One region of the Paenibacillus sp. 01L418 genome, then DNA from elsewhere that is predicted to be linked to it. Evidence: riboswitches for the same ligand, from Rfam matches in the RefSeq annotation. Region 1 holds a riboswitch; each other region holds the start of a gene.
What was found. A riboswitch is a leader RNA that binds a small molecule or an ion and turns the genes downstream of it on or off. The one in region 1 is predicted to bind cyclic di-GMP.
Positions count from the first base shown of each region.

Region 2: it holds a riboswitch for cyclic di-GMP, as region 1 does, so the genes downstream of both, AC1DSE_RS22865 (transglutaminase-like domain-containing protein) here and AC1DSE_RS21830 (EAL domain-containing protein) in region 1, are expected to answer to the same signal.
Region 3: it holds a riboswitch for cyclic di-GMP, as region 1 does, so the genes downstream of both, AC1DSE_RS27605 (methyl-accepting chemotaxis protein) here and AC1DSE_RS21830 (EAL domain-containing protein) in region 1, are expected to answer to the same signal.

Region 1 covers NZ_JBFTSN010000218.1:315-5,430, reverse strand. The annotation lists gene AC1DSE_RS21835 (metallophosphoesterase) at 1-2,314, shown strand, start outside; cyclic di-GMP riboswitch class I at 2,431-2,516, shown strand; partial or broken gene AC1DSE_RS21830 (EAL domain-containing protein) at 2,601-5,116, shown strand, end outside.
Region 2 covers NZ_JBFTSN010000238.1:4,597-9,712, forward strand. The annotation lists gene folB (dihydroneopterin aldolase) at 1-50, shown strand, start outside; gene folK (2-amino-4-hydroxy-6-hydroxymethyldihydropteridine diphosphokinase) at 25-582, shown strand; gene AC1DSE_RS22845 (helix-turn-helix domain-containing protein) at 534-746, shown strand; partial or broken gene AC1DSE_RS22850 (tRNA-dihydrouridine synthase) at 805-1,087, shown strand; gene greA (transcription elongation factor GreA) at 1,507-1,983, shown strand; gene lysS (lysine--tRNA ligase) at 2,152-3,672, shown strand; cyclic di-GMP riboswitch class I at 3,839-3,917, shown strand; cyclic di-GMP riboswitch class I at 3,967-4,045, shown strand; gene AC1DSE_RS22865 (transglutaminase-like domain-containing protein) at 4,058-4,867, shown strand.
Region 3 covers NZ_JBFTSN010000361.1:91-3,614, forward strand. The annotation lists partial or broken gene AC1DSE_RS27600 (ATP-binding protein) at 1-549, opposite strand, end outside; gene AC1DSE_RS27605 (methyl-accepting chemotaxis protein) at 713-2,470, opposite strand; cyclic di-GMP riboswitch class I at 2,556-2,640, opposite strand; gene AC1DSE_RS27610 (DUF1836 domain-containing protein) at 2,713-3,483, opposite strand.

The DNA of each region.
Region 1 (5,116 bases):
CCCCATCAATGCGGAATTTGTTGTCGTGGATACAACAGGTTTGTCGGAGGATTTCCGGGCGAGAGTGAGGGAGGTTGCAAAGGAAAATAACTACAACCTTGAAGTCGTGCTGTTTGATTACAAGAAGCGGGATGATTATTATTCATCGGAGCGTTCGAAGAAACTGATAACGAGCCACATTAATCGTTTGCGCAAGGACGTGCTTGGTTCGCTCTCGAGGGAGAAATATAGCAAAGTTCATAAGGTGCGGGCTAAAGATTTTTATTCCCCTATGGATAAGGTTGCGAATCCGGATTATAAGATTATAATCGAGGATGCTGCTGAGTATTTGGACGTTTTTTTACCGCTGGACCAGAAGACGATTATCGTCGGTGACGTTCACGAATGTGTGGATGAGCTGAAGGCTTTGCTCGTTAGCCATGGGTTTCAACTAGAGGGCAATGTATTGGTTGAGACAGGAAAGGTCAGCGGTACAAAAGTATTGCTCGTTGGAGATTGGATCGATAAGGGAAGCCGCACTAAGGAAATCATTGATTTCCTATATACGAATCAGGATAAGTTTTTGTTTGTGCTTGGCAATCATGAAAACTTCGTCCATAAATATATGCGTGGTGAAATCAAAGGTGTGGAAGAGGAGCTGCTGCATGCCTACTTCGATTCGACTGAGGTGCTGAGAGGCGATGCTGAGCTGCTTCAGAAGTTTAATCATCTCGTATCGCTGTCGAAGCCTTTCTACAGAATGGTAGGAAAATCAGGACCATCCTATTATGTGACTCACGCGCCATGCGAGAACAAATATATTGGCAAGCTGGATGTGAATTCGATCCGTCATCAGCGCAATTTTAGACTCGACCGATCGGCGCCGATTGAAGCACAGCTTGCGTTTCTGAAGCGGGATGCAGCAGGAAACCAGCCGTATCATGTTTTTGGACATGTGGCTGCTAAACAAACATTTCGGATCAGAAATAAAATCCATTTGGATTCAGGCGCAGTTCACGGCAATCTGCTAACCTCGGTTTCTCTGTCGGTGAAGCCGACTTTCAAATCACAGAAATCGGCAATAGCCGGCATGGAAGGCGAGCTTCCTGCTCTCTTCAAAGAGGAACGCAAAGTATCGCTGCAGGAGCTGGATGATGATGAAGCCCGCAGATTGCAGTATTGCTCGCGCAATAAAATTAACTTTATTTCAGGAACCATGTCTCCTGCAGATAAGGATGAAGCGGCGGGTGAGCTGGAATCGCTGAGGAAAGGGCTGAACTATTTTATGGAGCGCGGTGTTAAAGAGGTCGTGCTGCAGCCCAAATATATGGGATCACGCTGCAATGTTTATTTGCATGCAGATATCGAGCAATGTTTTGCAGTGAGCCGCAATGGGTACAAAATAAATAAGGTTGACCTAACCGCTGTTTATGAGCGACTGCTGCAAAGATTCGGAAGCTACATGAAGGAAAACGATATATCGATGCTTCTGCTGGATGGCGAGCTTTTGCCATGGGAGGCGCTGGGAGAAGGTCTCATCGAAAAGCAGTTTAAGCCAATTGAGAAGGGGCTTGAGACAGAGCTTGCATTCCTGAAGGCGAATGGATTCGAGGAAGCGTTCGGAAAGCTTGCGCATGATTTCAAGGAAAGTGGTTTTGAAAAGGATCAGTTTCACCTTAGCAAAGGGGCTATTAATGAGAAATATGGCCTAGCCGTCTACCAAAACTTTAAACATGTTCATTCTATTCTTGAGAAAAACAGGCCAATTGATGAGCATATCAAAGCATATGAAACGTATAAGAGGCAGCTGGAGCTGTATGCCGAGGCTGGGGAGCTTGAATACAAGCCATTTTCGCTGCTCAAAATCGTATACGTAGACGGAAGCGAGCAGCTGCCAGCGTGGAAAACCTCGGAGATGTATCGTTTCCTCTCTGACGATCCATTCATCACGCTTGTTCTGTCTGATGCGGAGAGCTATGAGCTTGCAGAAAAATATTTCTACACGCTTACGGTAGACAATCATATGGAAGGTGTCGTGATTAAGCCGGAGATGCCTCAGCCGTACACGGTTCCCTATATGAAAGTGCGCAATAAGGAATACATGTCTATTATTTACGGTTATGATTATAGATTTCCGCACAAGTACAATAAGCTCATCAAGCAAAAAAATATTACGCAAAAGCTTCGTACATCATTTAACGAGTACCGGCTAGGACAGCATATGCTGGCGATTCCTTTTGCTGAAATTGCTCCAGAAAACGATGGATATCAAGCGGCTGTTGCGAATCTTTTGTTTGAGGTTGCCAAAGAGAAGGAAATAGATCCTAGATTGTAAATCATCAATATACCAAACCTCCCAAAATGGGAGGTTTTTCTACATCATTCGACCTATTATGAAATTGGTTATGGTATATATCGGAATAATATGGAATACTGGTATATGTAAAAAGTCCTAGTAAAAAGCAAAGTTGTCGAAAGACAATGACGCAAAGCCAACAGGCCTAAAGGAAATTTCCAAAGGTGGCTGGGTTGCCAAAAGGATGAGTGATAACATACCTATATCCTCTCCTTAAAAACTTCAGGTTACCGCCTACGTTATGAATAAGAGGGGATATTTAGCAATGAAACAAATGATTAAACGTTTTAATGGCAATGTTAATGTTGGTAGTTTTAATATTGTTCAAAAGTTAGCTAATTTAGGCTACTGGGAGTTTGACCATATTCGCAGAGAAGCATCCTGGTCGAATCAAATGTTCGAAATATATGGTATGAAATCTGATTTCTCGATGACGATTGAACAATTTTTTGAGTTCGTGCATCCCGAAGATCGTGAGCGCGTTAATGAGCAGTTCCACCTTGCAATTGAATCAAAAAAGGAAAGCGTTTCCGAGTACAGAATCGTTCGTCAGGGCGGTGAAGTTAGACATGTGGTGGAAAACATTACGTTCATACGGAATGCCGAAAACGAGATATTGTTGACGATAGGCATGATTCAGGATGTTACGGAAAATAAAAAAATACAGCATCGCCTCACACTAGAAGAGCAGCTTTATAAATCGATATTTGAAAACAATCCTGATGCTGTCTTTTCTTTAGACGCACAAGGGCGTTTTTTGTCATGCAATTCAGTGCTTGAGCAACTTTTTGGATATACGAAAGAGGAAATTATTAATGATAGTTTTCATAAATTTGTAGATGCCGCAGCGCTGGATAAAACGATTCAATATTTTGAGCAAACGGTCAAGACGCTGAATCCTCAAAACTATGATACGACAGGCATTACGAGAACAGGGCAAACGGTCGAATTTAATGTGACCAATATTCCAATCATTATTAATAAAAAGCTTATCGGTGTCTACGGCATTGCCAAGGATATTACGCAGCAAAAAATGATTGAGCAGTCGTTGACTGAGACCGAATTAAAATACCGCAGTATTGTCGAGCAATCCATTGTCGGTATTTTTGTCGCGCAGAAAAACAACTTCGTTTATTCAAATGATCAGCTCAATAAAATGTTCGGTTATGACTCCTTGATCGGTATGGATATTATACAGACGATTCATCCCTCAGACCGTGAAGCCGTCGTTAATCAGCTAACGAAGTTACAGGAGGGGCAGTCTTTATCTAATTTCTGCCACAGAGCCATTAAACAAGATGGGACGAATATTCATTGCGAAGTGCACTATAATCAAGTGTCAAATATGGGTGAGCAAGCGATCGTTGGCGTAGTCCTTGATATTACGGATCGAAGCAAGGCTGAGGAATTAAATCAATATTTGGCTTACCACGATTATTTAACGGAGATGCCAAATCGCAGAATGTTTGAAGACCAGCTAGATAAGCAGCTAAGGGTAAGCGAGTATTTTAAGCAGAGGCTGGCGATCATGCTGATTGACGTGGATCGTTTCAAATATGTAAATGATACGCTGGGGCATCCGATTGGGGATGAGCTGCTGAAACAAATCGCCTTCCGATTGATGAGCAATTTACGTGATGGCCAAACCGTATTCCGACTTGGCGGAGACGAATTTGCAATTATTATAGCTGATGTAAAGCAGCAAAACGAAATTAAGGATATGGCAGCTACTATTATTAGGCTTATCAATGAGCAATTTTTGATAGAAGGATATGAGCTGAATGTAACTGCAAGTATTGGAATCAGTCAATCGCCTGGCGATGGGAGCTCGGTGGAGCAGTTGATGAAAAATGCGAATGCGGCTCTTTATCATGCGAAGTCCAGAGGCAGCAACCAATCACAGTGCTATTCCGCTTCTTTAAATGTGCAATCATTCAAATTATTTTCACTCAGCAATGATTTGCGTAAAGCGCAGGAAAGAGGAGAGCTGTTCCTTCATTATATGCCTCGCGTACATTCGCAAACGATGGAAATTGTTGGCGTTGAGGCGCTGCTGCGCTGGAATCATCCGGATTGGGGATTGGTTGCTCCGTCTGAATTCATACCGATCGCAGAGGAAACGGGGCTTATTGTATCGATAGGAGAATGGGTGCTTCGCGAAGCCTGTATGCAGCATAAACGGTGGCAGAGCTTAGGCCTGCCTTCGGTTACGCTGTCGGTTAACTTTTCGGTGCAGCAGCTTCTTCAGCAAAATATATTGCATACCATCGATCAGATCATCGAGGAGACAGGAATTTCCCAAGATCGATTGGAAATTGAAATAACGGAAAGCTCCTTTATTAGCAATGAGAATGCGGTGACTGAATTGCTGCTGGAGCTGAAGAAAAGAAAAATCAAAGTATCGCTTGATGATTTTGGAACCGGCTATTCCTCTCTTTATTTATTGAAGCGCTTGGCACTCGATACGATCAAAATTGATCGGTCATTTATCGAGGAGTTGATGACGGATCGTAGAAATAAAAGCATTATTGAATGCATTATTCAATTGGCTGGCGAACTGGGCATGCAGGTGGTGGCCGAAGGTGTTGAAACGAAGGAGCAGTTCAACTATTTACGCGAGCAGCGATGCGATGAAATCCAAGGTTATTATTTCAGTCGTCCAGTAGAGCCGGACAGCATCGTACAACTTTTGAGCCGAAGATCTTGTAAAGAGCCTGCTTTATTTATGCCAAGTAAAGAGGTGCTCGTTAATCGGAGAAAAAGCTTTCGAATCGATTTGAA
Region 2 (5,116 bases), on a different contig from region 1:
TAGAACTGCGAAGAAAGCGGGACAATGATGGACGAACAATTCCCGCTTGATGGCGCACAGGCAGAGGCATATATTGCTTTAGGATCTAACATGGGAAACCGTGAGCAACTGCTGCTGGAAGCGATTAGCCTCATCGATGCGCACCCGAACATCGTGGTAAGCAAAGTGTCGGGTATGTATGAGACTGATCCGGTAGGCTACACAGAGCAACCGCCCTTTATCAATATGGCATTAGCTGTACGAACGACACTATCTCCATTAATGCTTTTGCGTCAGCTTTTGGAGTACGAGCAGCAGCTCGGTAGAGTTCGACAAATTCGTTGGGGACCGAGAACCATTGACCTTGATCTGCTCCTATACGATAATGTCAGAATGGATCAAGAGGAATTAACTTTGCCGCATCCGCGTATGATGGAGCGGTCGTTCGTTCTCGTTCCGCTGCATGATGTTTTGGATCAAACACATCGGCTGCAGTCCGAGGTAAGCGCAGTATCTGAAGCAGCGCTTCTGGATGGAAAGGAAGGCATTACGTTATGGAAAACAATCAATTGGCGCAGCGCGTCAGAGCCTTTCGAAAGCTGAAGGGCTATACTCAGCAGGAGCTGGCCAAGGAGCTTGGCGTATCGGTGGCCGTTCTTGGCTCATTGGAGCGAGGAACAAGAAAGACGGATACGAAGTTATTAAATCATATCGCTAAGACGCTCGGAATCAGCTATGAGGAATTAATGTCTGATAACCGTGAATAGTGCTGTCTGGTACACAAGACATGAACCATAAGCAATTAGAAGAGGAGGAAGGAGTGACATGCTGAAAATCGGTGGCATCGAAATGAAGAACAGAGTGGTGCTAGCGCCGATGGCAAGCGTGTGCTATTCTGCCTTTGATTAATTGCCAAGGAGTTTGGAACGGGTCTTGTATGTGCGGAGATGGTAAGCGACAAGGCCATTTTGCATGGTAGTATACGGGTAAGGCTAATTGGGACATTATAAAGGATGTCAAAGTAGCGGTATCGATTCCCGTAATTGGGAATGGCGACGTTTTCTCACCAGAGGATGCAAAAAGGCTGCTCGAACATACCGGCTGTGATCCGATGGTAGCGATTTTGGAAAACTACGTCCACTCGCTTGGAGAGGACGAAGAATTCCAAGCTGTCAGTGCTGTTTCAGCAATGAAGCGGGTTCTGCAGAAGTAGACGCTTACTAAAATACAAATAGATCGGTTATGCGATTTACCCCGTAACGGGAGCGAGCCGACACCATTCGACAAAAGCCGCTATCATGCGGCTTCTGCTCTACATTTCAGAAATGAAACGGTTTCAATGGGTCGTCTGGCTTTGATTGACATTCAGGGTAACTTTGCAATATAATCGTGCAATATAATCTAACGAAGACATCAAGAGCGCTTCAAACAACAGTTGGTATGAGGAATAAGAAGCGTAATATATTAGGTAACAGTGAATTCATACAAGGTATGAAAAATTAGTCACATGACAGGAGAATCGGAAAGATGAACGATAAGCAAATCATTCTGACTCAAGAAGGGCTGCGAAAGCTCGAAGATGAATTAGAGAACCTAAAGTCGGTCAAGCGTCGTGAAGTAGCTGAACGTATTAAAGTAGCAATTGGCTATGGTGATATAAGCGAAAACTCGGAATATGAAGATGCGAAGAATGAGCAAGCATTTATCGAAGGCCGCGTTCTTACCCTTGAGAAAATGTTGCGCAATGCGCGTATTATAAATAATGACGATATTGATATTGATACCGTGAGCATCGGTTCGATCGTAACGGTTGAGGATATGGAGTATGGCGACACAATGGATTATTCCATTGTTGGTACAGCGGAAGCCGATCCTTTGCAAAACAAGATTTCAAATGAAAGCCCGGTTGGTAAAGCGATTTTAGGCAAGAAAAAAGGCACCGTTGTCGAAGTTAGCGTACCAGTCGGCATTATTCAATACAAAATTCTCGATATCAAAAAATAATGTTTGCTATGAGCGGTTCAAAAAGCTTCCTTGTAGGAAGCTTTTTGAACGTTTAAAATATAAGAACGTATATTACAGGTCTATACATTGCTTATATTTTATTGCGAAACGAGATTTTGCTGCATGAATCCGGTGACAGCTGCTTGCTTTTGCCGAATGATCAAGGAGATGAAAGAAGTGGAACAAGAAAACAATGAACAGCAGGAGCTAAGTGAGCTCTTGCAAATTCGCAGAAACAAATTGGACGAGCTTAGAGGGTTAGGTGTGGATCCATTCGGCCGAAAGTTCGAACGCACTCATAACGCCAAAGATATTGTACAAGCCTATGAAGGGCTCAGCAAAGAAGAAATAGAAGAAAAAGCGGTTGAAGTGCGTATTGCTGGCCGTATTATGCAGAAACGCGGCATGGGCAAAGCGGGTTTTGCTACGATTCAAGATTTGAGCGGCAAGGTTCAAATTTATGTTCGTAAAGATTCCGTTGAAGAGCATAAGTTTGCAGCTTTTGACTTGCTGGATATCGGTGACATCATTGGCGTAGTAGGCGTTGTATTCAAAACGAATACAGGCGAAGTCTCTGTCAAAGCGCGTGATATTGAAGTTTTGACAAAGTCGCTTCTTCCATTGCCTGATAAATATCATGGCTTGAAAGACGTAGAGCTTCGTTATCGTCAGCGTTATGTTGACCTTATCGTGAATCCCGACGTCCAACAAACCTTTATTACTCGTTCCAAAATCATTCAATCCATGCGTCGCTACCTAGATTCCCGCGGGTATTTAGAAGTAGAAACACCAACGCTGCATTCCATTGCAGGCGGTGCTGCAGCACGCCCTTTCGAAACGCATCATAATGCGCTGGACATGCAGCTCTACATGCGTATTGCAATCGAGCTTCATTTGAAGCGACTGATTGTAGGCGGATTGGAGAAAGTATATGAGATCGGCCGTGTATACCGGAATGAGGGGATTTCGACTCGCCACAATCCAGAGTTTACAATGATTGAGCTTTACGAGGCTTATGCGGATTACAAGGATATTATGGCATTGACAGAGAATGTCATCGCACATATTGCGCAAGAGGTTCTTGGAACAACGAAAATCACTTATCAAGGCCAAGAAATTGATTTGACACCTCAGTGGCGCCGTGTCAGCATGGTTGAGCTTGTCAAAGAAACGACTGGCGTAGATTTCGGCGTGGAAATGAGCGACGAGGAAGCCCATCGTTTGGCGAAAGAACACAAAGTTGCCGTTGATCCGCATATGACGTTTGGTCATATTCTCAACGCTTTCTTTGAACAGTTCGGTGAGCACACGCTTATTCAGCCAACCTTTGTTACAGGACATCCGGTTGCTATTTCGCCGCTTGCTAAGAAGAGCGAAGCAGATCCACGCTTCACCGATCGTTTTGAGCTATTCATCGTAGCACGTGAGCATGCTAATGCATTTACGGAGCTTAACGATCCGATTGATCAGCGTGAGCGTTTCGAGTCGCAGCTTGTTGAGCGTGAGCATGGAAATGACGAGGCGCATGAGATGGATGAAGACTTTATCCGCGCTCTGGAATACGGCATGCCGCCAACAGGCGGACTAGGAATCGGTATCGACCGATTGATCATGCTTCTAACAGATGCTCCATCTATTCGTGATGTACTGTTGTTCCCTCATATGAGAGATCAGCGTTCTGCTGAATAAGAAAGAAACAAGGAACCGTTTGGCTTTTAGCAGCCAACGGTTCTTTTTTTCTAATATCGAGAATTTGCAACAACAATCCTTAAAAACATTCAAATTATGATTGATATTGTAGTACAATCTATTGATTTGCTAGATTCATATGGTAGAATAGAACTAATAAAGCGCTACACGATAACGGCAAACCTATCGAAAGGTAGGGACGCAAAGCTAAAGGGCCTTCCGTATGATGGCAGCCAGCTACCGAATGAACAGGCTTTTTTTGTTTTTATAGGGAAATTCATCACATAGCGCTTCACACGATAATGGCAAACCTATCGAAAGGTAGGGACGCAAAGCTAAAGGGCCTTCCGTAAGATGGCAGCCAGCTACCGAAGGGAGTATATTCATGCGTAAATTTATGTTAGTCATCGCAGCTTTTGTTCTTTTTGCATCCATCCATGTAACGGTCGTTCAGGCAAATGAAGCGGACTCTTCTGATTGGCTCAATACGGGGAATTTAGATAAAGGTGTTGTCTCCGTACAATATGCAGTGAACACTAAAGTGAAAACGAAGCTTATGATCGCAAAAGGCGCATCAAACTATACATATAATCTAACCGGCGGAAAAACAGCTGAGAAGTTTCCATTGCAGCTTGGCAATGGCGAATATACGATATCTGTTCTAGAGAATACAACAGGCAACAAATACAAACTGGCGAAGAAAGAAACGGTGACGCTTGATTTGAAAGACAACAAGGTTTTGTACTTGAATTCCATCCAGAACATTGACTGGTCGAATGCGAGCAGCGCCATCGTCAAGGCAAAAGAATTAGCGAGCAATAAAAAAACGGATATGGAGAAAGTAAAGGCAATCTACGAGTATATTATTACGAATGTAAGTTATGATAATCAATTAGCTGCTAATCTGTCAGTTGATTACCTCCCCAATATTGATCGCACATTTAAATCGAGAAAGGATATCTGCTACGGATACGCTTCATTGTTTGCGGCAATGCTGCGGAGCGTGGATATCCCTACGAAGCTCTTGATGGGACAATCTACTTATGTGGATGTTTATCATGCTTGGAACGAAGTGTACTTGGATGGGAAATGGGTTACGATTGATACGACAGTTGATGCGGGTCTAAAGAAGGGCAAGAAAAAGTATGAGCTTATCAAGGATGCAGCTCAATATACAGTTACAAAAACATATTAGAAGTTATACGAGCTTGCGGAAATCGCAGAGCTCGTTTTTTTATGTCTTTCTTCAATATAGGTGAGGAGGAAGCGAAGCAACGATTGCGCAATTAGAAGGCAAATAGGAGTGTTGAAAACTTTTTCGTAAATAATAAAAAAAACACTTGCAATGCTATATACGCCTATGATATATTATCTAGGTCGCCAACGAGATACACGGTCGACGAGAGAGAAAAGATTGCTCTTTGAAAACTGAACAACGAGTAAT
Region 3 (3,524 bases), on a different contig from region 1:
AACAGGCAGGAACTGACCATAATGGCTCATTAACTCCATCACACGATCCCACTCATAATAGTCCTCGTAACCCTCCTTGCATGTCAAAAACACGGTGGTGCCGATTGGAGCATCCTTCTCAAGCTTGCGGATCGAGTACGTGCCGTCTGGCCGCCCGCGCCATTCTAAAGTATCGCCTTCTAGAGCGGAGCGGGTAATAACAACGATTTCGCCGCTCACTACGAAGCAGGACAGCAAACCCACGCCAAATTGTCCAATATAGTCATCTGCTGAATCCATTTCGTCACGCTTGGAGGTACTTCCGATTTGAGCCAAGAAAAGCTGGATTTCGGATTCGGACAAGCCTATCCCATTATCGTGAACGGCAATCGTTCGAGAACCGTAAATTTCAACTGTTACGCGTGCATCAAAACGATGTCCAAGCCGTTTGCGTGCTGTAATCGCATCAACGCCATTTTGCAGCAATTCCCTAATGAACACGCCTGGGCTAGAATATAAATGCTTTGAGAGAAGCTCGATCATCCCTTGTAAATTAACTTGAAAGTTCATTTCGCTCATCCTGTCTCCCATAGTGGATCTGTTTTTTATTGGTCTATTCCATTCATTGATTCGGCATTATACTCGCTTATCCTTCTTTATTTGCACAAAGAGGCAGGCAGCACCCAAATCCTATGGATGCTGCCTGCCTCACTCGATTATCATTTATTGTTGCTTACACTTTGAAAACAGATGCTTTCTCCTTCAAATCCTGCGAGGAAAGTGAAAGCTTCTCCGCAAGCGTGCGCAAATCATCGGATATATCATTTTGCTTAACTGAAAGCTCGCTCATATGTTCCATTTTCCCATTCACTTCTGAAGACGTCGTCAATAGCTTGTCTACTGCAGACACGATATGAGACATGCCTGTTGTAATTTCACTAATTGCCGTAGAAATCTCGCTCACTTGATCTGACAGCATGCTGCTTTGTGATTCCAATGCTTGGAATGTGCTGCTTGCGGTTTCGGATGCTTGACGAGTCGTGTTAATAACATTCGCGAAGCTGCCGATCGTGCGGCTGCTTGCTGCCACATCGCTTTGTATGAGTGTCAGCTCCTTCGTGATCTGCTTCGAGATCATATCGGTCTGACTGGACAGCTTGCGGATCTCATCAGCGACAACTGCGAACCCTCTGCCATGCTCACCCGCTCTTGCCGATTCAATGGATGCGTTCAGTGACAACAAATTCGTCTGTGTGTTCAAATCCTGAATGCCGTTCAAAAACTTAGCTACATTGTTATATCGTTCATTCATCGTTTCGAAAGCTTCAGTTAGCTTTGAGAACTGGTCTACTGTTTCATTTACCATCGAGACCACGCCAGCCATCTGCTGCGTGCCGTTATGAGATGATTGCTTCATATTTTGCATATCATTGTTTATGTATTCACTCGACGCAGCAATTTGCTGAGAGCTTGCTGAGATTTCTTCCGTAACTGCCGAAATGGATGAAGCATCGTCATACTGCGACAGCAACACTTTTCTGCCCAGCTCCACTTGGCCATTTACATCCTCTGATGCTTTTCGATTAATACCAATCATATTATCCATATTATTCGAAATGTGGAGCACAGATTCGCTCACTTCAAGCGTAGCTTTAATCGTTTCTCGCAGCTGATCGCCCATATTAGCCAAAGCGTGGTCAAGATCGCCAAATTCGTCAGAGCGAACGAGTTTTTCTTGACTTGTAAAATCATTATTGCCATACTGCTTAATTCTTTTTGTAATGCCTACAAGTCCTGTTCTAATCGATTGTGAGATGACAAAAATCATAATAGCAGGAAGAATAGCTAGCAAAATGACATTTATAAGCACAATAAGGTTCGCACTGGATATGTCTTTATCGAGAAGCTTCTGCGTCGCGTTAGCGTCTGCGGTCAAACGCTCGTGCATTGTATCGTTGGAATAACTTAGAATGACGGTATATACGCTTATTAGATTGCTTATGCGGAGCGATTTCTCATCTGATGATAATCCACTCACATCTGTATTCGTCACTTTCAAGTTATCTAATGCAAGCTTAAGAACATTAACCTGATTCGCATAATAAGGACCATCTTCCGTTGCAGGCGGATATTTCTTATCCATATCGATAAGCTGTTTCTCTAATTCATCGATGTTGGCAGGCATCGTTTCCAAATCCTTCATGATCAGCGTTGCATCGCTTTTGCCATTTTCAATGGCATCTACCATTAGAAGCATCACTTTCAGCAGCCTATTCGATATACCTTGATAATTGCGTTCAGCACGCTGCAATTCCTCTGAGCCTTCGACTGAGGTTGCTACTGAATGATTTTGAAAATAAATCAAAACGCCCGAGCCTACATTAAAAAGTGTGATGATTGCGGTAACAAGCAATAATTTGCTCGTTATTTTCTTCAAACTCAATTTCTTAAACAGTATTTTTGCTCTCTCTATCCTATCCTTAAAAACCATCCTGCTTGCTCTCTCCTCTGTCTCCTGAAAACAAAAAAAGCTATCCAGCCACAGGAGGCGGACAGCTCAGTTAGCTTATTATCCTTCCGGCGGTCTGGCAGCCATAGTGCGTACACCTTAGGCCCATAACTTTGCGTCCTTGTCTTTCAACAAGTTTGCCTTTTTCAGTTTGTCTATTTTGTAGTTTACAACTTAAACCAGTATAGGACTATTTAGTGAATTTGTCATCCCTTGAACCATATTTATTCTGTGGCTAAAAATAAGGTTGCATTGCAATAACGCCTTGCTAACGAATGAAAATAGGAGGTTTGGATGGAAATAACCGCAACGAGCAAAATATTTCGCACCGCTTCCCATTGTTTTTCCGTTAAATTCGGCAATCTGCTTGCAAATTGATTCGCTGAAGAGCGAATGACATGCTCTGTCAATAAATCTTGATGCGGATTTTCCTTCAAATGACCGGAAATGTCGAGCAGTTGATCGTTATTCGCATCTAGCTCCTCAAACATACTGGTATAAGATGCATATAATTCAATAGGCCCAACTAAATCGTCTGCTTCATCCTCTGGTTTCTTGAATACGATCTCAAAAAGCTTGCGTATTGATTCAAAATCAAGATTTGACTTTAAATCATCAATAATGAATAATAACGCAGCTTGGTTCAGAGAATATTTTTTCCCAGCTTTCGGACAATCGAAATAAGGTTTGAAATCTCGCTTTACCCAGTTTTGCATGGAGGTAATCGACAGATTCGAATATTCGATTAGTTGGCCCAACGCAGCAATTTCATGTAGTGAAAAGCCTTTAATCTCATTTCCTTTAATGAGCTTTTCAATAATTGGAGGCAGCAGCGTAGACATAAATGCAGGCAGTCCCGTGCCTTTCTCCAAGTCACATTGATGCGTTTTGGTCCATGCGGCTTGCAGCACTTGCAGTGGCTTCAAATTATACTTTCCGTCCAGAGCCAGCAGCAAGCAAGCCATCTCTTTTCGAGTAAGCGTAAAGGACTCCATATCGCTTCCTCCTCGCGCATTCGTCTTGCATTCCTATATTA